DNA from 3 places in the Peribacillus sp. NPDC058075 genome. Region 2 is predicted to be linked to each of the others. Evidence: riboswitches for the same ligand, from Rfam matches in the RefSeq annotation. Region 2 holds a riboswitch; each other region holds the start of a gene.
The links. Region 2 has a riboswitch for preQ1 ahead of queF (preQ(1) synthase). Riboswitches for the same ligand answer to the same signal wherever they lie in the genome.

Region 1 (8,601 bases), on a different contig from region 2:
TATCGAAGGAAAAAGAGATTCAGCAGTTACTTCAATTTGATTCTAATAAAACATATGAAAAGCTAATCCAGTCCCTGACGGACCTAACGGACAACAAATTGAATCCTGCATCCATATGGTCGATTTTTCTTTCTCTTCACGGATTCATAACTTTTTATATTAATTCTGAGCTAACTTATCAAGATGTAAAAGGCTTAGCTTATTTTCATGTAAAAAATATCATCAGGAACATCATATAATTTTTTTGAATATTATTGACCATTGGTCAAATAGACTTTGGAGGTTTTAATATGGTAAAGAAATTCCTTCATATTGAAGGACTCATTGTCCTTTTAACAGTGATTTACATCTATTCGTTATATGAATTCAGCTGGTGGATTTTCCTTCTACTGATTTTATCGCCTGATGTTTCCATGCTGGCCTATCTCATCAATGATCGGATTGGAGCCAAGGTTTATAACGTATTTCATACTTATACCCTGTCCATTTTCATGATTTTTCTAGCCATTTTTCTAAAGTCGGATGCATGGATGCTGATTGGTTTGATTTGGACCGCGCATATTGGAATGGATCGCTTATTTGGATATGGTCTTAAATACACATCATCCTTCAAAGCTACACACATTCAAAGGTTGTAATAAGCTTAAAAGGCAGTGTGATTACACTTCACACTGCCTCCGTCTCTTTTCTTTATACGCCCCTCTTGTTTCCCCATATATAGGTATGCAGCTGGGGCAGCACTTTCACATCATTCAATTCATCATCCGCTATCACTTTATCAATTAACTCTTCGTACTTCTTTAAAAGACCGCTGATCAATTGACGATCATCCGCCGTCTTGCTGTCGTCATTGCCGACCTGCAGATAAAAAGGAATTTCCGGGTAACGCCCATGTACATGTTTGGCATATTGATAATCTTCCTCGTTAAAGACGACGATCTTCAATGAGACATTATTATCGGGATTTCGATCAGCCAGGTTCGATATGATTTGATCAAGCACCGTAAAGTCCGTGTTCATTCCAGAGCTCGGCGGCTTAGGTGAAATCGTCAGTTCATCAATATCGAGAAACCAATCCTGCCATCGGCTCCCTTGGGTTTCGACACCTATTTTCATTTTATTTTCATGTAAGATCGCTATCAAGCCGTTTAGGTTTTTCAGCAGAGCCGGGTTTCCTCCCGATATCGTCACGAAGGAAAAACCGGAACCCCCTATACGCTTCAGCTCATCCCATATTTCTCTAGCCGTCATCTGGACGGTATCTTCCTTACCGGTGCCATCCCAAGTAAATGCGGAATCACACCAGGCACATGAATAATCACAGCCTGCCGTCCGAACGAACATGGTTTTTTGGCCAATGACCATTCCCTCTCCTTGGATGGTCGGCCCGAAGATTTCCATAACCGGGAGTTTACTCACTTTCCATCCACTCCCGTCTGGCTTCGGCATAGCTTGTCGGCGTTTCGTACAGTCGGACAAACTCGACTCTAGCACCCTCATATTCTTTTAATGAAAGGGATTCGGCCATTTTTTCATAAATCCAGACAACCATATTTTCAGCTGTTGTATTCATGAGCGGCAGGGTTTCATTCAAATAGCGGTGATCCAGGTGGATTTCAATTTCATTTTTCCATATATCCTTGATGTCCCCAAAATCTATCATCAACCCGCGTGAATCTGTATACCCGCTTAATCCGAAAATGACCTTATACGTGTGGCCATGCAGGTTCTTGCATTTCCCTTCATAATCATGCAGATGGTGTGCCGCATCAAAGGTGAATTCCTTACTCACGAGAACCCTCTTGTTTGTATACTTCAATTGGCTGCGCTGAATATCTTCATCTATTTTTTGGAGTTTATCCACTATAGTAAAACCGTACATCATGAAAGCACCTTCCGTCTGCTTACATAATCATCCAGTCCTTTTTTCCGCAGTTTACATGCCGGACATTCTCCACAGCCGTCGGAGATGATTCCGTTATAGCAAGTCAGGGTCTTTTCGCGGACAAAGTCGAACGCGCCTAGCTGATCCGCTAGCTCCCATGTTTCCTCTTTATTAAGCCACATTAGCGGCGTATCAATCACGAATGACTGGTCCATCGACAAGTTCAAAGTCACATTCAATGATTTAATGAATACATCGCGGCAGTCCGGATATCCGCTGAAATCCGTTTCACAGACACCGGTGACAATGTGTTTAGCTCCAATCTGACTCGCCAGCACTCCGGCAAACGAAAGGAACAGCAAATTCCTCCCTGGTACGAACGTCGACGGCAATTCCCCTTCTTCTCCGTCCGCCACCGCAATATCACTTCTCGTCAGCGCATTTGGTGCCAGTTGGTTCAGCAGCGACATGTCAAGGATATGATGGTTTATGCCCAATTCCTTTGCAATGTTTTGAGCACATTCGATTTCCAAGCTATGCCGCTGATTATAATCAAACGTCACCGCTTCCACTTCCTCAAATCTCTCCATCGCCCAGAATAAGCACGTCGTACTGTCCTGACCTCCGCTAAACACAACCACTGCCTTTTCTTTCTTCTTCATTTCTATAAAACTCCTTTTTACGGAAAAAAACAGCACCCTAAGAATAGAGCACTGTTTCTCCTTAGTTTTTTTGAGAGGGTAGCTAGAACCTCTTCCGCCTTAATGCGGAACATTATATTTTTCCAAGTCAATATTAACTTGAAAACGATAATAAATCAAGATGTTTATATTAAGAGAACATTAGATCTGATGGAAAATTTGGTTAACTTTTCTTTGCTTAAATATCCTTTTTATTTATCCGAGAAAACAGTGTGAATAAAATATCAATAAAGGGGTCCAATAATTTGAAAAGCATTAAAGCAAAGGTATTGGTGGCATTTTCACTCATCATATCTTTATGTGTTATCTTAGGAGCATTCAACATCTATACCAGCAACAAGTCACTGGTATATTCCCAGGATATCATCGAAAAGGAACTTCCGCTTCTTATCCAAGACGAAAAGCTGCTATACAATCTAGCACAAAGAACCGCAGACGCCCGAGCCTATATTCTTTATGGAGACGAGAGCTATAAAGAAGGGTTCTTACAATATACTGAAGAAAGCCAGGTCATCCAGGAGGATCTCCTTGCCTTAAGTGATTCTGATAAAGCGAAGGAATTGATCGAGAAAAGCGTGGATTGGAGGACGATGATTGTAGACCGGGTGTTTCCACAATATGAAAATGGAAATGAAGAACGCACTAAAGAGATACTCAAAAATGAAGTGGCGCCAATAAGCAATGAAGTAATGGAGGGTTTCAAGGAACTTGCTTCGGAACGGGAGGAATTGATTGTCGCTTCAGGTGAAACCGTCATCGCCAGCGGGAAATCGGTTAAGACGACAAGTATCATCATATCCATTGCGGCAGTCCTTATCGGCCTAGTCCTTGCGGTTGTTACTGCCAACCTCATTACCACCCCCCTCCTTAAAATCAGGGATAGGATGAAAATGGTGGCTGCTGGAGAGCTGAATCATGAGCCCCTGGAGCAAAAGTCAAATGATGAAATGGGCGAACTAACGGTATCCGCCAATCAAATGCAGAAACACCTTCGTGATACGATCGAAAAAATGCTCATTGTTTCGCACTCTGTTTCCAACCAAAGCGAAGATCTGACTCAATCAGCAAATGAAGGGCAACAGGGCAGCAAATAGATAGCGAGTACGATGTATGAACTTTCGAAAGGTTCGGAGTCACAAGCCAACCGGCATCTGAAATGGTTCGCATCATGGATGATTTCACCGGCAGGATTAAGCTTGCCCACCTAGAAGGGGTGGATGTAGCTAAAAGTTCAACCGAAATCCTTTCCCTGACCAAGGAGGGCACCACTTTAATGCGCAGTTCGGTCCAACAGATGCAAAGTATTGATGGCATTGTCAAAAATGCCGTAGAGCAAGTGAAAGGGCTCGATTCTCAATCACAGCAATTTCGCAGCTTGGTCATCAAGGGTATACGTTGAATGCAGCCATAGAACCTGCTCGTGCTGGTGGAACATGGCAAGGGCTTTGCCGTCGTCGCCGATGAAGTGCGGAAACTCGCTGAAGAGGTCACACACTCCGTTGGGGATATCACCAATATTGTCTCCGCCATTCAAACAGGTTCAAAAATGGTCGTCCACTCCCTGGAAGATGGTTATACACAAGTGGATGAAGGCACGAAACAAATCACGCTCACAGGCCGAACCTTTGAAACAATCAATCATTCTGTCGGGAATATGGAAATGAAAATTCAGCATATAACAAACGAATTGAACTATATCTCCACAAATGGCCAAAAAATCAATCAGGCTATTGAAGATATCGCAGCCGTTTCTGAAGAGTCCGCGGCAGGAATCGAACAAGTCTCCGCCTCCGCTCAGCAATCCAGCTCTTCGATGGATGAAATCACGAATCATGCCAGTGAACTTGCATCTTCGGCAGAACAGCTCACTGAACAGGTTAAGAAGTTCCAATTATGACACTAGCAATTTCCCGAATAGGGGGAAATTGCTTTTCCTTCAATTATAAGGTTGTTTCATTTTCGCATATTCGGGGAATAAATAACTATACACAATAATAAATCATAAAAAACAAATCTATCAGCAGAAGCCGGAAGTGAATATTTTCCTTTGTTTTCAGAATATTTAGTGTATAATTGATTAAAGGAATATTTTAACTAAAATACTCACCACTTCCAATATCTGCTACTGCAAATCCCGACATTTCCTTTCAACACCATGCACGGGAACATATACCCAGGAAGGTTCCATTGCATGCTTTCTCGAATCAAACCGTTCACAACTTAATTCACACAAAAACACGATTCTCACTCCATTTTTTTATAAAAAGGTTAAATTCCACTAATGATATGTTACTATTAAACTAAGACCTTTTAACCCCATAAGGAGGAATTCATATGAAACGTTTTTTCAAATTCATAACAGATTATAACGAAAGAAAAGCACTGGAACGGGAAACCGAAGAATTCTTTCGCAAAGAATACGAAAATTATATGAAGATGAATCCTGACAATCAAAGAAAAAGAAGGAGATTAGCTCCTAGACTTTATGTGATTGATGGCGGTAAAAAGGGCTCCAACCTTGAAATTTCTGACAGAAAGAAATCCAGTTAACTTGATTCCTTCCATAATCAGCTACCCAGGCTGCAGCTCAAGAGCCACAAACGTTAAATCTCCAGGATGAATCGAGATTCGTGACCATTCCATTCATTTACAATATATAAGCCGAAAGCTCAGAAATGCTTCTGAGCTTTTTTTATTTTTCATTCTTCTATAAACACTATATCTATAGAAGAAACTAGGTATTTTTTAAAAAAATGGGTTAACTTTAGTTTATTTCATGTTTTAGGTAAAGGATCAATGATAGACCCAATGGGTATTACCTAAGGAAAAAACCGGAAAATATCAAAAAAAAGAGATGTGTTCTTTTACTCATCTTTATCCATATTCAAAAGAGTTCAACTAATTGAGTCGTTAGATGCAATATTTCACATTGAATGACAAATGCATAAAAATTGTTACGTTTATGTAAAACAATGGGTATAAACAATTAACAAACTGTAATAAACCTCACTTTTCAAAAACAATTATTATTCAAATATAGCCATTACGAATTAGGTTTAAATGCTCATGAATCTATTTTGATTCTGACCAAAATGGGTTTTTATTTAACTTCCCATAATTTAGTGTAAATAAACCGAGGATTCCCTTGATTTCCAGACATATCTTTGTACTCATGAAACAATTTAATCCATTAGATACTATTACACTCCAATATACATTTATTTGAAAAAGATGAGAATAACTATATTGCAATAGAATAATTGACTCTTGCCTATTAAGTTTAAAATCATGTAGTGTGTATTCAGTAAATCAAATATTTCAAAAAAGAGAGGTTAAAAAATGGCACCAATATTTATTTGTGCGATCTTTTTGCTTGGCTATGGCATTTTTGAACAAAAACGCCATCAGAAGCGTCTCGACTCCATCCCGGTACGTGTGAATGTGAATGGGATTCGAGGGAAATCGACTGTAACGCGCCTTATTACAGGTGTGATCCAGGAAGCTAAATACAAAACAGTAGGTAAAACAACCGGAACATCAGCAAGAATGATCTATTGGTTTACCGACAAGGAAAAACCGATTGTACGCCGCCCTGAAGGACCCAATATAGGAGAACAACGGCGTGTAGTTAAAGAAGTTGCCGACTTAGGCACGGAAGCACTGGTTTGTGAGTGCATGGCCGTACAGCCTGACTATCAACTAATCTTCCAAAACAAAATGATCCAAGCAAACATTGGGGTCATCGTGAATGTATTGGAAGACCATATGGATGTCATGGGACCGACTTTGGATGAGGTTGCTGAAGCCTTCACTGCTACCATTCCCCATAATGGTCACTTAATAACCATCGAAAGTGAATATTTGGACTTTTTCAAGCAAATTGCCAAAGAACGCAACACAAAAGTGATCGTTGCAGACAATTCCAGAATATCGGAAGATTTCCTGCGTGAATTTGACTATATGGTATTTCCGGATAATGCATCACTGGCCTTGGCCGTTGCTGAAGCATTGGGCATTGATGAAAAAACGGCTTTTCGCGGCATGTTGAATGCGCATCCCGATCCAGGTGCCATGCGGATTACCAAATTCGGAGATCCCATCCAGCCAACTTTCTTTGTCAATGGCTTTGCTGCAAATGACGCGTCATCGACGCTGAACATATGGGAACGTGTCAATACGTTCGGATACAGCACAGAACCTCCTATCGTCATCATGAATTGCCGTGCCGACCGTGTGGACCGTACCGAGCAGTTTGCTAGAGATGTATTGCCTTACATAAAATCTGAAATCGTCATTGCCATTGGTGAAACCACGTCACCGATTACAAGGGTATTCGAGCAAGGGAAATTGGATACTAAAGAATATTGGGATTTAGAAAACTGGTCAACTGAAGAAATCGTGGCCCGTCTCCGCCCATTGATGAAAAATCGCATCGTCTACGGTGTCGGGAATATTCACGGTGCAGCGGAACCATTAATAGAAGCATTCATGAAATCTAAAACAAAGCAAAAAGCAAGTTAAGTAGGAGGAACCTTAATGTTTGGATCGGATTTATATGTAGCCCTAGTACTGGGAGTAACGCTTAGCCTTATATTTTCAGAAAAGACGGGTGTCGTACCCGCAGGACTTATCGTGCCAGGTTACTTGGCATTAGTATTTGATCAATGGGAAATCATGCTGACCATCTTGATCATCAGTGTCGTCACTTATTTAATCGTCACTCACGGCCTTTCAAGATGGGTGATTTTATATGGAAGAAGAAAATTCGCCGCCATGATGGTGACCGGGATTTGCTTGAAGCTCCTGTTGGACTTAGTCTACCCTGTCATGCCCTTTGAAATATTCGAGTTTCGGGGAATCGGTATAATCGTACCTGGATTGATAGCGAATACCATACAAAGACAAGGAATGCCATTGACACTTGGCAGCACGCTTTTATTATCCGGCTTAACATTCGGTTTAATGAACGTGTACTACCTATTCTGAGGTGCAAAAAATGAAACGGACTTTAAATGCAAAAGAAAAAACACTTATCTTTATTAAACGCACGAAGAAAAAGAATCTTAAATACACTGGAATCATACTACCTATATTACTAATTGCTTTAGTTCTTACCACATGGATCGGACGGGCTGAGGAAGTGAAAACAGTCGAATTAAATTCCGATCAACCATTGACGATGACAATGGTCGGTGATGTGATGATGGGACGTTATGTTGAAGAAGTGACGGAAAGGCACGGGTATGATTACCTCTTCCGGTATATGAAGCCCTATTTTGCCAATTCGGATTATGTCAGTGGGAATTATGAACATCCCGCTTTAAAAGAAGAGGTATCTAACTATAAGGAAGCAGATACGCCCATCCGGTTAAACTCAAACACTAGTGGTGTGGAAGCCGTTAAAAATGCTGGCTTCTCTGTGGTGTCTTTGGCCAATAACCATATGATGGACTATGAAGAACAAGGACTTCTTGACACGATTGATGAATTCAAAAGTGCAGATATGCACTATGTAGGTGTTGGATCGAACACCGCGGAAGCAAAAAACAGCATCGACTATGCGGATGTTAATGGCATACGTGTCGCAACACTTGGCTTCACAGATGTTTACGGTAAGGATAACGTGTCAAAAAATGGTAAAGCTGGACTATTGAACTCCAATCCTGATTTATTATTTGAAATGATCGGCAAAGCAAAATATGCCAAGCAAGGCAACGCAGACTTGGTTGTCGTGAATATGCACTGGGGACAAGAGTATTCAACATCAACAACCGATCGACAAAAAGACTTGGCTAAAGGTATCATCGATGCGGGCGCTGACATCATCATCGGCCATCACCCCCACGTGCTTCAATCGTTTGATGTGTATAAAGATGGAATCATTTTCTATAGCTTAGGAAATTTCATATTCGATCAAGGCTGGACACGCACGAAAGATTCAGCCATGGTTCAATACCATTTAGCGGAAGACGGAAAAGCTACAATCGATGTTGTACCACTGCAAATTGAAGAAGC
Region 2 (8,601 bases):
ACAGGATATGGTCCATTGAATATGCTTTCTTTCGTTGGAGCGATTGGTTTAGCAATAGGTTTTGCACTTATTGTGTACAATATCTATTGGAGTACTCGTTATGCGTCAAGAAATATCTCAAACGATCCATGGGATGCACGTTCTCTAGAGTGGGCTACACATACACCAATCCCTGAATATAACTTTGCAATTGTGCCAACAGTTGATTCTACAGAAGCATTCTGGGATTCAAAGAAAAAAGGCTTTAAATTATTTAGCGGTAAAGTAGAAAAGATTCATATGCCAAATAACAGTGGCGTGCCGTTTATCATGAGCTGTATCTTCTTCGTTTGGGGCTTTGCATTGGTATTCAGCATGTGGATCATTGCAATCATTGCAACGATCGGTATCTTTGCTTGTATGATTCACCGTTCATTCGAAAAAGATCACGGACGTTATATCTCTGTTGAAGAGATCGAAGAAACTGAAAATAAATTGCGAGGTGCTAAGTAATGAAAATAGATAACTCGCTGCCACTAGAATATAGCACGGAAGAAAATCGCTTAAAGATTTTTGGATTCTGGATTTTCCTAGGAGCAGAAATAGCTCTTTTCGCTACACTGTTCGCCACTTATTTTGTCTTAGTTGGTGGTACTGGAAATGGTCCAACAGGGGAACATCTTTTTAAAGTCCCAACACTAATGTTTCAAACAATCTTTCTTTTAACCAGTAGTTTTACCATAGGTCTTGGAATCAATGCAATGAGACTTGGCAGACAGAAGGCAACGATTGGTTTCTTCATTATCACCCTTATTCTTGGTTTAGGCTTCTTGGGAGTCGAAATTTATGAATTCGTGGAGTATGTTCATGAAGGAGCAACCATTCAAACAAGTGCTTTCTTATCTAGTTTGTTTACATTACTAGGTACGCATGGAGCTCACGTTACACTTGGTTTATTCTGGGGAACCTTCATCGTCATACAGATTAAAAAACGCGGTATGACTCCACAGACAACAAACAAAGCTTTCATCTTTTCACTTTACTGGCATTTCTTGGACGTTGTCTGGATTTTCATCTTCAGTTTCGTCTACCTGAAAGGAATGATGTAATATGAAAGAATTATTCCCACGGGGCCAAGTTATGGGATTTGCTTTTTCGCTAGTCCTGACTTTGGTCGCACTATCAGTTATTGTGTTTGATCTCTCACTTAAAATGGCTGTGATCATCCTACTTGTTACAGCTTTCATGCAAGCAGCACTTCAATTTGTTATGTTCATGCATGCGGGAGAGTCTGAAGATAAAGCATCGATTTACACAAACGTTTATTACGGATTGTTCGTTGCATTGGTTACAATTTTCGGTACAATGCTAACAATGATTTGGGGATATCAATAATCGATTCCGGAAAAGCTGGGTGTCTTGATGACGCCCAGTTTTTTTGTATATTAATAAGTATAAATTTGTTAAGAAGGATTTGGATGCATTTTGTTTAGTATAACCAATTCGGAACATTATATTTATAAAGGGGAAATTTTGTTTAAGTACAATGTTTTACCAAAGTAAAACGTTAATAGAACGGACACATTTTCTAAGAAAAACTGCCAGCCATATTGATATAATAAGGTAGATAGGAAAGAATTAATTTAAAAATGTAGCGGAGATGATGAATTGACATTGCCGGTTTTGATTTTGACAATAATCTTGAGTTTGTTAAAAATATTGGTTTCCTGTCTTCCAACCGATGCTGTTAATTGGATTATCAGCAAATTTAAAATACACTCAGAAATTAGTGGCGGGAATGCGATCGTATCCTTTGACGGAAAACGTTTGGAAGGTGATGAAAAAATTCAAGTTATTAATCATTTTAATAACGCCAGATTTCTGAAGAAAAATCATATATTCCCGGGTAACGAGCAATTGTTTTTACATCCAGAGGACAGTGGGACTCCATTAGTCATTGATACTAAAAAAGGCAAAATGGATGTTAAGTTATTTGTGTACATTTACAATGACCGCGTGGATGTAGTTAAACAGTTCAAAAAGAAAGTCATTTCTTATAGTCTGTTTTCCGATAACCTCCAAGAACGTTCCATGCCATTAATAAGAAATTTAGTTTAAAAGAACATTAAAAAGACGGTCCTTAAAAGACCGTCTTTTTTTATAAGTCTTTTATTGTATAATCCCATTTCATTTAGGTGCTGTTTTCATTTAAATAAAATTTTAAATTACTTGTTATTCAGAGGTTAACGTACACAAACTGACGACTGAATGTTAGTGTCTTTGTGTTTTTTAGTAGGAGGGAATTGCTGCAAGAGGGTCTTTCATCGTGCATATGAAAAATATTTTGGATATGATTTAATGGTAATAAAAAAGCAGGTATCTATTGCGATGCCTGCTTTTTTATGCTTTCCATTGCTTTTCAACTTGATGAAGGGCTTGTTGTAAAATTACTTCATGATCTGTACCCGGTTTAGTAAGGACGTTAGTTTGATAAGATTTTCCTTGGAAATCAACTGTTACTGTAACTTTTACCATTATGCATCTTTCCTTTCTTGATTCAGAATTAAATGAGATGGTTGTACCTATTTCTTTAATACCCGTGGCAGAGGATTTTTCAAACATTTCAAAAGCTGTAAAACCTAAAGAATTAATATTCAAAATTATCTGTTATTTTTATGGATGTGTCAACATTTTTTTTAAAACTACCGCATTTCCCGGTTAAATAAAAAACGACCTGGCTTGTACACATGACAGCCAGGTTGATTTTTGTAAACGAACTATATTCATATTTTGGTTAAAATAATACCGATTAATGCTGCAAGAACACCGGCAATTTGATAGGTTTTTAGTTTTTCCTTGAATAAATAACATCCAGCGAATACGACAACTAAACAGTTCAGGCTGACGACAGGAAAAATGATGCTTGCGATTCCGGTGTTTAATGCAAAGAAATAACATCCATAGCCTATCATGCTTAAAAAACCTACTAAGGAACCGATTTTGACTTCCTTTAGCTTGATTTTTTCTTTTTTAAAGGCCAGAGCCGAAAGAAGATAAAGCATTCCGCCTCCGTACATCGATACTAAGATATCAAGGGAGTTTAAATGAAGACGTGTTGATGTCGTCATTAGAATTCCGAGCACACCAAATGATAAGATGGAGAATAATGTGTGCATGATCCAAGGGATATATTGATGGTTACCTTTGGCGTTAGGTGTATACTGGATGACTAATGTAGCGAGAAACATGCAGACTATTCCACTCCACTGCAAGGAAGAAATATGTTCGTGAAAAATTAAAGCTGCACAGAGTATGGGGAATATTGCATTCGCTGCGATTAATGGTGATGTCAAGCTTGCCGGCCCTTTTTCAAAGGCGCTTGCCATCTGGATGTTACCATTAGCGTTCAGTACGCCAATTGCTGCACCAAGCAAGATGGACAGCCAGTTCAGTTGCAAACCATCCATAAATACTCCATAAACAATGGACAAAATAAAAGCTGAAAAATAAAAGAAAAATTGGATATGTATCTTGGAATAGCCTTTTCCGCTGCTCCATTTGAAAATGCTGTTATTGATTCCGAAACATAAGCTGGTGATGAGTGCTGCAAAAATCCACATGTGTATATTCTCTTCTTTCTAATAGGTTGAACCGCTTTTTCCATTTTAAACTGAAAATATAAACGAATCAAACCCAATTTTAAGAGAGTTGCATTGACAGATTGACTATTTTTTTTTATATTTACTAAGACAATTATAAAATATTTCCCGATAAACGGGAGAGGTTCATAGCATCACCCTCTTAAAAAAACTATGGCTTTGATATTTTTCGCGAATCAACCATATCTTTGAGGAGATATGGTTTTTGTTATATAGAGGCCCATTTTATGAATCTCCCTGAAACGTGGGATTAGGAGGACTTTTCATGTCTGGAAGAAAAGAAGAAGAATTAAAAAAAGATATCACACTGCTTGGGAATCAAGGAACAAAATATACATTTGACTATGCGCCTGAAATCCTTGAGTCATTCGATAACAAGCATCCGAACCGGGATTATTTCGTCAAATTCAATTGCCCGGAATTCACTAGCTTATGTCCGATAACGGGCCAGCCGGACTTTGCTACCATTTACATCAGCTATATTCCCAGTGTGAAAATGGTGGAGAGCAAGTCTTTGAAACTTTATTTATTCAGCTTCCGCAATCACGGTGATTTCCATGAAGACTGCATGAACATCATCATGAATGATTTAATCGAATTGATGGATCCTAAATATATTGAAGTCTGGGGCAAGTTTACACCTAGGGGCGGAATTTCCATCGACCCTTACACGAATTATGGGAAACCAGGTACGAAGTATGAGGAAATGGCGGATTACCGCTTGATGAACCATGACTTATACCCGGAAACTGTGGATAATCGCTAAAGAATGGGAGAGACAATGGGCATATGCCCGTTGTCTTTTTCTTTGTTTTAGCCATTCTTGATCAGTTGTCCTGATGATTTGTCCTTTTTAAAAATACAAATGTCCTCCTATAATGGAATTTCCACTTGATTGTTTCGAGAAAAAGCGTAATAATAGGGAGAGTTGATTTTGACAGAATATTTACGAAAATAGGGGATGTCGAGATGAAAGTTGCAAAGTTTGGTGGAAGTTCACTTGCGTCAGGTGAACAGTTGAGGAAGGTATTCGAAATTGTGGTTTCTGATCCAGAGAGAAAGATTGTAGTCGTTTCGGCTCCAGGGAAACGCAATTCCGATGATATAAAGGTGACGGATTTATTGATTGAAGCTGCGGAACAGCAGCTGCGCGGGGATAACGGAGAGCATTTGATAGAAGATGTCGTATCCCGCTATGCGAGCATTGCTGAAGAGCTGGATATATCCGAGAGTGTCATCACTGGAATTCATGAAAATTTAATGGCACTGCTGCATGCAGACCAAACTAACCCAAAGCGCTATCTGGATGCCTTGAAGGCCAGCGGCGAGGATAATAATGCGAAGCTGGTCGCAGGCTATTTCCAAAGCCGTGGTGTAGAGGCGCAGTATATAAATCCAAAGAAGGCCGGCTTGTTCGTAACGGATGAAGGTGGATTTACCAAGGTGCTGCCAGAGTCTTATGATCGGTTATATGCTCTGCGTGATGAGCCTGGAATCGTAGTATTCCCAGGGTTCTTCGGTTATACGTTAGATGGTGATGTGTTAACTTTCTCAAGAAGCGGGTCCGATATTACTGGTTCGATTCTTGCGAATGGGGTCAAAGCTGATTTGTATGAGAACTTTACGGACGTGGATGCCGTGTACGCGGTGAATCCAAATGTGGTTTCCAATCCGAAGGGAATCCGGGAATTAACCTATCGTGAGATGCGTGAGCTTTCTTATGCAGGTTTCTCGGTATTTCATGATGAGGCGCTGATTCCAGCATTCCGCGCGGGAATACCTGTGCATATCCAGAATACGAACAATCCGGCTGCACAAGGGACCCGCATTGTGAGTACACGGGATAATACGAACGGGCCCGTTATTGGAATTGCGAGTGATAAAGGATTTTGCAGCATTTACATTAGCAAATATTTGATGAACCGGGAAGTTGGTTTTGGCCGGAAACTGCTGCACATTCTTGAAGATTATGGAGTTTCATATGAGCATATTCCATCAGGCATCGATGATGTGACGCTAATTCTAAGGCAGGACCAGATGAAAGGTGAAGCCGAGAAGAAAATCATTTCCCGAATCAAGAAAGAGCTTCATGCGGATGAAGTGAATGTGGAGCATGATCTTGCCTTGATCATGGTTGTAGGGGAAGGAATGCGTCATAATGTCGGTACAACGGCAAGAGCGTCAAAAGCCTTGGCCGAAGCTAAGGTGAATATTGAGATGATCAACCAGGGCTCTTCGGAGGTAAGCATGATGTTCGGTGTGAAAGGGCATAACGAAGAGACGGCAATTCAGGCGTTATATCACGAGTTCTTTTGAGTATCGGCGTACAGGGACCTCATTGGAATGAACTGCACCTCCATTGTCAGACATCATTTAACAATGGGAGGTGCAGTTTTCCTCTTTAATTTATATAATCATCTTTAAGGAAGGCTCTTTTCGTAAAGATTGTTGTTTTTAAAACAAAACGATTTAAGGTTGATTGGAGCGGAAGTGCGAGACTCCTGCGGGAGCAGCGGGACAAGTGAGACCCCACAGGCGTTAACGCCGAGGAGGCTCACCGCCCGCCCCGCACTACTTGGTAAATAGCAGTAAATAGCAACAAAGTATGCGAAAACAGCCTTAAGGAATTATGATAACCGGAATCAACATTTCCCCGCTAATCATTGTGTTTCTCATAAAACATAAAAGGAAAGCCTCCAATCTTCTATTTGGAGGCTTTCCTTTTATATTAGTCCATAATGGTCAGGAGTTGATTGATCGCGTTCCTTGGACGCGGGGCAGGGATCATATCGGGATAGCCAACGTGAAGGCTGCCGACGATCTTCTCGCCAGGTTTCACGCCTAAAGCTTCACGAAACTCCATGCTGTGTATCATGCCGTATGTTTCCCATATCATCCCGATTCCCTGTTCCCAGGCAAGCAGGCTGAAATTCTGGATCAAGGCACTTGTAGCCGCATAATCTTCTTCACGTGTCATGGGATTCGGATTCTCTTCCATGATCACTGCGACAAACATCGGTACATCTATAAGTTTATTATATCCTCGCTGTCCTGCTGCTTTTTTCTTTTCAGGGTCCTTCTCTTTGCCTTCCATGAATGCACGGGTTGCTTCTGCAAGTTTTAAGCGGCTATCACCTTGCACTACGACGAAGCGCCAAGGTTGGGTCATTTTATGGTTCGGTGCCCATGTTGAAGTTTCCAATAATGATTGGATGGTATTGATAGGAACAGGAATGTCCTTAAATCGTTTGATGCTGCGCCGTTCTTTAATGATATCTTCTAGTTTCATGACCATCCTGCTCCTTTATTCATATATGTAAGTTTATAGTTCAAAAAAAATAATCCCCGGCTGCCTAATATGCTTCCAACGTGAATAAATTACTTGAATAAAGAGGGGGCAATATTCTAGTGACTTGCATTCGCTAATGAGCATATAATTTTACTAGGCACAGAGAAGCCGGGGCGACATTGTATCTATGTACAATATCAAAAGGGTACGATAAGAGAATATCGTAATTGCTTATCAAATTTCAGAGATCAATAATGAAATTGAAAATCATTATCAATTAGAATTTTCGCTTATTTCCTGTTATTTGTCAAGGGTATTTATAAAAAAAATCAAGATATTTACCAATCTCTTAAAACAGTTAAATTCTTTTAAAAAATCTGTATAAAAATGTATAATGAGAGGATAAAAAAATGCTATCTACATAAGAAGAATCGAAGGTGTCATAGATGGAAAAATTGTCCTCATTTCTTAAGCCGTACTGGCTTTTGATCATTCTTGCTTTATCCTTAATGATTGTCGAGCTCGGGGTAGAGCTGTTACAACCTTTGTTTATAGCAAAAATAATTGATGATGGCATTTTGCAGAAAGATTTATCGGTGGTGATTAAATGGGGAAGTGTCATGGTTGGGCTTTCCGTTTTTTCATTTCTTGGCGGGATCGTTAATTCCTTTACGGCATCACATGTAAGCCAAAGCTTTGGACATGATGTCAGGAAAAGCCTTTTTGGTAAAATACAGGCGTTTTCTTTTGCGAATTTGAATAATATCCCGACATCCTCGTTGATAACAAGGATGACAAATGATGTGACACAACTTCAAAATACGGTTTTTATGGGCTTGCGTATCATGGCGAGGGCGCCATTGATCGTAATCGGCGGAGCAATAATGGCAATTGCGGTGGATTTGAAACTATCACTTGTTTTGGTCATTTCCATTCCGGTTCTTGTTTTCTTCCTGAGATGGGTTATGAAACGAGCAGCCAAGCTGTTTAAGCTCGTACAGAAAAAACTCGATAATGTCAATGGCGTCATGAGGGAAAACCTGATAGGCATGCGCTTGATCAAGGCTTTTCTTCGTAAGGAGCATGAAATCGGCCGATTTGACGATGCGAATGAAGAGTTGAAAAGAAAGACCGTGACTTCGCTTCGTTTAATAGAAACGACAATGCCTGTACTGATGCTGGTCATGAATGTGGCGATTCTAATCATTCTCTGGCTTGGAAGCGAATTTATAACAACGGGAGATATACAGGTAGGGGAAGTTGTGGCGATTGTCAACTATGCCACTAGGATTGCTGCTTCCCTTTCCGTTTTTTCATGGCTGATCATGGTCATTTCCCGTGCGAAGGCTTCAGCGGAGCGTGTGACGGAAATATTTGAAACCCCGATAGATATTGATGAAGGTAAGGCGGAAAGCAAGAGCGGGGCCGTCAATGGGGGAGGCATCAAGTTTTTGGATGTATCTTTCCGTTATCCTGGATCCGATACGCCGATATTGAAAAACCTGACCTTCTCCATCGATCCGGGAGAATCGCTTGCCATCTTAGGAGCGACAGGATCGGGGAAAACATCTCTGTTTCAGCTGATTCCGAGATTATACGAAGTTGAAAGCGGCTCCATTCAAATTGATGACCAGGATCTGAAAGATATTCCCTTACATTCACTGCGGAAAAGGA
Region 3 (5,648 bases), on a different contig from region 2:
CTCTGCCCCCTTTCCACTTATCGAAAATGGACAAATCATTTACAAAAGCTTAGCAAGGGCCCGAATCTCCATCGATTTTTTATTATCGGAATTAAGAAAAGAAAAAGTCGAAGATATTCAAAAAGTATCTCTCGCACTATGGGAACCGAGTGGCACCATTTCATTGTTCTTATATCCTCAATATGAAGCTGTCACCCCAGCAGATATGCACCTAGCAACAAATGCCTTCACTTTTCCTAAAACGATTATTAAAGAAGGGAAGATCGATTCTAAAGAATTAAATCGGGGCGGCAAAGACGAAGCATGGCTTAAAAACAGAATCAAAAGAACATATAATGCCGATGTGAACGATATTTTATTGGCTACTCTTGATAATAACGATAACTTAAAGGTCTTTTTCTACAAATAGATGCAAAAAACACTTTTCAGCCAAAATAAAATCCCCTCAAGCATTGTGTAAAGCCTACATATGAATGCAGGCAATTTACACGTTTAACTTAAAGGGGAATTTATAAACCCGCTTATTATTCCGACCAGTTCAATGTATTTAAGAACTTATACACATCTTCATACACCTGCTCACGTTCCTTACCCAATGTGATAATATGGCCTGAATTTTCATACCATATCAAGTGTTTATGCTGCGTATCGACTTCATTGAAAATCGCTGTAGCACTCTCCGTATAATCGGGATCATCCAAGCGCCCTTGTAAAACAAGAGTGGGTGATGTGATTAAATCTAAATTTTCACCTGTCTCATTTATAATATTCAGCACATCTTTCAGTTGAGGCATAGGCTCTTCCTCCAGCAGCTTCACTTCAGCAGCAATTTGGTCTGCGCCTTTGCCCTCAAACTTCTTATAAGCCTGTGCATAATTGAGCAAGCGGTTCTTTTGTCGATCGATACTTTTCCCTTGCGTCGGAGCGCACATTGAAACTACCCCTATTACAGGCAATTCAATTCCCACTTTTAATGAGAAAACTCCTCCTAAAGAAATTCCTACAACTGCAATTTCCTCATAGCCTTCTTCTTTAAGGAATTTATAGCCATTAACTACATCTTCCCACCATTCCTTTGGACCAGTCTTAACTAATTCCTCACCAGACACTCCATGCCCTCTATAAAGAGGTCCATGGCAAGTATAGTCGAGATCATTCAAGTATTTCCCTAATTTTTTCATATCTCCTGTACTTCCGGTAAACCCGTGAAGTAAAAGAACAGCTCTCTTTCCACCAATATATGTGAATGGCTCAGGTGCTTTCACTTTCATCTATCTAGGACCTTCTTTCTTTGCTCTTGTTGATAAATAGAATCTAAATGATTTTCGAAAAAAAATCAATTAATACCCCTTGAGTAGGGAATCTTCTATCCTATTCCGTATTTTCATTAAAACAATTAAATCATGTATATAATATCCTTACCACACTCTTCACAACTCATCCGTTCCGAAGCACATTTTACTATGATTAAATTTATTTAGCAATCGTCATTTAACCATTTTTTTTTAGAAAAGTAAAATGCACCTTGTGATACGATGTACAACGTATTACACTTTAAAAATGAAAAGGAGGAGATTTTATTTGGATAAAGAATTAATGAAGGGAAGCATTGACCTCCTTTTGCTTTCACTTCTTTCACAAAAAAAGCTATACGGCTATGAAATCACGAAGATCTTGAAGGAAATGAGCATGGGCAAATATCAAATAAGTGAAGGCACCCTCTACCCCGCCCTTAAACGGTTAGAAAAAAAAGAATTCATAAAAGGCCATTGGAAAGAGTCCGAGTCAGGCCGCAGGAAATATTATCATGTCACCGAAAATGGACAAACCGAACTTGAGCGGAAACGAGAATGCTTTTTCACCCTCGAAAAACTAGTTCGGAAAAGCACAGAGCACTTCTAAACAAAATACAAAGCTTCCTAGCCCCATTTAATAAACGGTGCAGGAAGCTTTTTTTTATGTTTACTCGTGAGTTTGTGCGGCATTCATGATTTCGCACCGTTTACTCGTGAATTTCGTACTTTTACTCGTGAATTTTGCTGTTTTACTCGTGAATTTTGCTGTTTTACTCGTGAGTTTTGCACTTTTACTCGTGAGTTTAGGCAATTTACTCGTGAATTCATGCTGCATTCATGATTTCGCACCGTTTACTAGTGAGTTTGCATTGCACACATGAGTTTGCTCGTTTTCTAGTGAGTTACTCCGTTTACGCAAAAAAAAGGACCTAATTTGGTCCTTTTTTGTCTATTCCTTTATGCTTACGATAATTGGCGCAGGAGAGCTTCATACATTCCCCTTGAACATGCGGGCCGTATTTTTCACGAAACGCCTCGAGACAATAGCATTTATCTTTTTCTTTTTTTGTTCCATCCATGTAGTGCATCCCTCCTGCCATTTAACTGGAGACTACTCGTTTCTCCAGTTCTACATTGATTCGTCCCAAAAGTACGGCACCTATTGACTGAATGATGGTTTTCACGATGATTTGGCCGATGACCGCAGCGGGTACTGCTTCCCATGGTAATATATTGGCACCCAATGGACTTAGACCAATTACGACAAATATTACCGAATCGAAAAACCCTCCAACGATTCCGCTATAAAACACCCTCCAACTCATCGGGAGCTTTAAGCGGGTATAGATTTCCGTGTCCGCTGTTTCTGCGACCACGAACGATAATGCGGAAGCAAATACAATCAATAACGTATCTCCTAATAAAAATGATACACACGCAGATAGAATAAGTGCAGTGACGATACATATATAGGTCTTCGTGCGGCCGAATTTATTCTGGACCAGATCTCGAAAGATGAAGGTTCCCCCGATGAGCAAAGTACCCATCGGAATGATGAACATGCCAAAATGTAATGGCGCAAAAGCTGCTGTAACCACATTCGCCGTGATGATGGATACTAAATACAATAAAATTCTTAACATTTCTTAATTCTCCTTATACAGAAAAAACAGCACCCTAAGAAAGAGCACTGTTCTCCTTAGTTTTTTTGAGAGGGTAGCTAGAACCTCTTCCGCCCGAGCGGATTATCATTTTCCTTATTTATCGTAGCTTGAAAACGATTGGAAATCAAGAAGTTTCCATATGGTCAATTTTAATATGTATCCGCGTATATTCGTTTGATATTAGTAATGCACTTCAAATCTTCTTCAATGCAATGACTTTGCCGATTTCTGTCGTAGAAAACTGCTTGACCGGTCGTATATGAAAAGCGGACAATCATTGGTAGAGATATGCTGCGAACTTGATATGAGGAATAAACGCGAGGAGGAAAAAGAATGATGAAAAAAACTACGTTTGTTTATCCTATTTATATCGCAACCACACCAGAGAAGCTTTGGGAAGCCTTGACGAGTGGTGAAGTCACGAAGAAATACCACTTTGGATTGCATGTACAGTCTGACTGGCAAGAAGGATCAAGCGTAAAATATTTACTCGAAGATGGGCGGATTACTGATCACGGGTATGTACTTAAGTGTGAGCCGCTGCACCTGCTCTCGTTTACATGGAACATGGCAGGAGACGAAACACCTCGCGAGCAGCCTACCCGGGTCACTTTTGAATTACAGAAAATGGATGATTCAGTTGTAAAGTTAACCGTTAGGCACGAGGAGCTTTTGGAGACAGATGTCGTATATGATGACAATACCTTTGAAGGCTTGAATAATGGATGGCCAGCTATTCTGAGTAACCTGAAGAGCTTGCTTGAAACTGGACGGACCCTGCCGCCCATATCAGTAGATTGGGAAAGTGGAAAACAATAAAAACAAATCGAAAGAGAGTGGAAGTATGGATACCCAAATAATTACGAAATTTAAGATAATCAAGCCAGCTAATGAAGTGTTTGAAGCCATAGTGAATCCTGAAAAAATCGGGAATTTCTGGTTCTCATCCAGTTCAGAAAGATGGGAACAAGGCAGGACACTTACATTGAGATACAACGAATACGATGCTGAGGTGGTTATTAATGTAGTGGAAGTCGAGGAAAATAGGAAAATCGTGTTTGCGTGGGGTGGAAATAATCAAGAAACGATTGTTACCATTACACTAAAAACGTTGGATAATACGAGTACAATTATTGAAGTAAACGAATCAGGATTGAGTGAAGACGATCCTGAAATAATAAACAAAATGATCGGACAAAAGGAAGGTTGGGTTTATACATTGACCTGTTTAAAGGGTTATTTGGAAAACGGCGTTACTACTTTGAGAGCCTCATTAGTTTTTTAATGATTAAAGGGTGCTGGTTCAGATGTATAAGGTATCCGTTATTCTAGCTCCTTCCTAGATGTCGATTGTCTAAATCAACTAATTTTATACGGGAGGATACTTAGATGTTTACGAGAAAAAACTCAAGGTTGACACAAAATCAATCGGAAATCACTTTGAGATACATGCCCTTTGAAGCTTTTTTATAGGCTTCCATTCCCATTTTCTTTACTTTTTCTGATAAACTGGATGCTCTTACTAATTGGGTTCCTTGAATGACGGAAGGATCTATCATACGCATTTTATTTTTCAGATGTATATCGTATTCCACTTGATCTTCTTTCACCTTTACGTTACCATGGATTCGTTTTAACAGGCTTTGAACTTCATGGTCTTCAGTGAAGCTTAACAAGGACATGACTTCTTCATCTGTACCGAGTAAGTCATCAAGGCTGATCAGCTTTTTAGCTAAAGCCACTTTCAGGGTCTTTGCCAAGATATCGTAGCCATATATATTAAGTGGGTTCATGAAAAAATCAATAACTTCGCTGTAATACGTTTTCACAAACCATTCCGCCGATTCAATATTATCCAGATACATCCTTCCATTTATTATGATTACATGTTCTAGAAATTCTTTAATGGCTTCGATTGTGATATGTCCATATTGATACATATCCCGGAGAGTATAATCTACGCGATCGGCACATAACTCAGGTGCTGGCTGTTCAAGCAATTCCCATTTTGATTGAAAAATGACTTTACAATGATATCCATATTCCTTCAGCATAAATGGGATTTCGGATTCCGTTATGACTTGATCATATATCTTTTCATGATAATCTTCATCCTTACAATCCAGAACAAAATCAATGACATGTGAAAATGCAGTGTGGGATACGTCATGCAGCAAGCCCGCAATTTGTTCCTCTAATGAACCTCCAAGCGTTTTTATTAAAAGCATTACACCAATTGAATGCTCAAATCGTGTGACATTCCACTTCTCATTAACTAAATAACTTGCCCCGCCTTGATGTATCCCCTTCAATCTTTGGACCGGTTTGCTTACTATCAGTTCTTCCAGAACTCCCTCTACAATGTGTTCCCCATAGATACTATCCAAAACGATCAATAATTGCCGCCTCCCCCATTCGTTTTACTCATAACAGGTTGGTGATTTCACTGATTGTTTTCTGTAAAAAATATTTCCCCCTTTTGACTTTGCTCATAATGCCTTTTTACCAATTTTTCCAATTCCCCTTCATCATTCAAATCGATATCATCCGGATTGTCCTCATCATCTCCCTCTATGATCATCATTCATGAATTATTACCTGATTTCGTGGATACTCTTTAATAAAGTCTTCTACAGATTTTGTTTTATTTTTATAAGGTTTAGTGAATAAAAAAAAGCCAGTCAAGACT

Region 1: another riboswitch for preQ1. It lies ahead of queC (7-cyano-7-deazaguanine synthase QueC); the one in region 2 lies ahead of queF (preQ(1) synthase).
Region 3: another riboswitch for preQ1. It lies ahead of ACFVS1_RS02350 (VUT family protein); the one in region 2 lies ahead of queF (preQ(1) synthase).

Annotation. Positions count from the first base shown of each region.
Region 1 is NZ_JBHVSL010000001.1:445,357-453,957, reverse strand. Features, by position in the region: gene ACFVS1_RS02325 (TetR/AcrR family transcriptional regulator) at 1-239, shown strand, start outside; gene ACFVS1_RS02320 (DUF4260 domain-containing protein) at 291-638, shown strand; gene queE (7-carboxy-7-deazaguanine synthase QueE) at 691-1,419, opposite strand; gene queD (6-carboxytetrahydropterin synthase QueD) at 1,412-1,882, opposite strand; gene queC (7-cyano-7-deazaguanine synthase QueC) at 1,882-2,547, opposite strand; PreQ1 riboswitch class I at 2,603-2,645, opposite strand; gene ACFVS1_RS02300 (HAMP domain-containing protein) at 2,832-3,680, shown strand; gene ACFVS1_RS02295 (hypothetical protein) at 3,743-3,985, shown strand; gene ACFVS1_RS02290 (methyl-accepting chemotaxis protein) at 4,007-4,483, shown strand; gene ACFVS1_RS02285 (hypothetical protein) at 4,921-5,136, shown strand; gene pgsB (poly-gamma-glutamate synthase PgsB) at 5,926-7,107, shown strand; gene pgsC (poly-gamma-glutamate biosynthesis protein PgsC) at 7,123-7,572, shown strand; gene ACFVS1_RS02270 (CapA family protein) at 7,583-8,601, shown strand, end outside.
Region 2 is NZ_JBHVSL010000003.1:244,479-253,079, reverse strand. Features, by position in the region: gene qoxB (cytochrome aa3 quinol oxidase subunit I) at 1-492, shown strand, start outside; gene qoxC (cytochrome aa3 quinol oxidase subunit III) at 492-1,088, shown strand; gene qoxD (cytochrome aa3 quinol oxidase subunit IV) at 1,090-1,374, shown strand; gene ACFVS1_RS21955 (YfmQ family protein) at 1,648-2,097, shown strand; gene ACFVS1_RS21950 (BA3454 family stress response protein) at 2,380-2,637, opposite strand; gene ACFVS1_RS21945 (EamA family transporter) at 2,763-3,599, opposite strand; PreQ1 riboswitch class I at 3,754-3,799, shown strand; gene queF (preQ(1) synthase) at 3,904-4,404, shown strand; gene ACFVS1_RS21935 (aspartate kinase) at 4,608-5,954, shown strand; gene ACFVS1_RS21930 (nitroreductase family protein) at 6,367-6,927, opposite strand; gene ACFVS1_RS21925 (ABC transporter ATP-binding protein) at 7,374-8,601, shown strand, end outside.
Region 3 is NZ_JBHVSL010000001.1:454,663-460,310, reverse strand. Features, by position in the region: gene ACFVS1_RS02375 (DUF421 domain-containing protein) at 1-409, shown strand, start outside; gene ACFVS1_RS02370 (alpha/beta hydrolase) at 525-1,271, opposite strand; gene ACFVS1_RS02365 (PadR family transcriptional regulator) at 1,582-1,902, shown strand; gene ACFVS1_RS02360 (hypothetical protein) at 1,988-2,176, shown strand; gene ACFVS1_RS02355 (hypothetical protein) at 2,225-2,374, opposite strand; gene ACFVS1_RS02350 (VUT family protein) at 2,396-2,938, opposite strand; PreQ1 riboswitch class I at 2,989-3,031, opposite strand; gene ACFVS1_RS02345 (SRPBCC family protein) at 3,293-3,778, shown strand; gene ACFVS1_RS02340 (SRPBCC domain-containing protein) at 3,804-4,244, shown strand; gene ACFVS1_RS02335 (HD domain-containing protein) at 4,384-5,355, opposite strand; gene ACFVS1_RS02330 (hypothetical protein) at 5,403-5,543, opposite strand.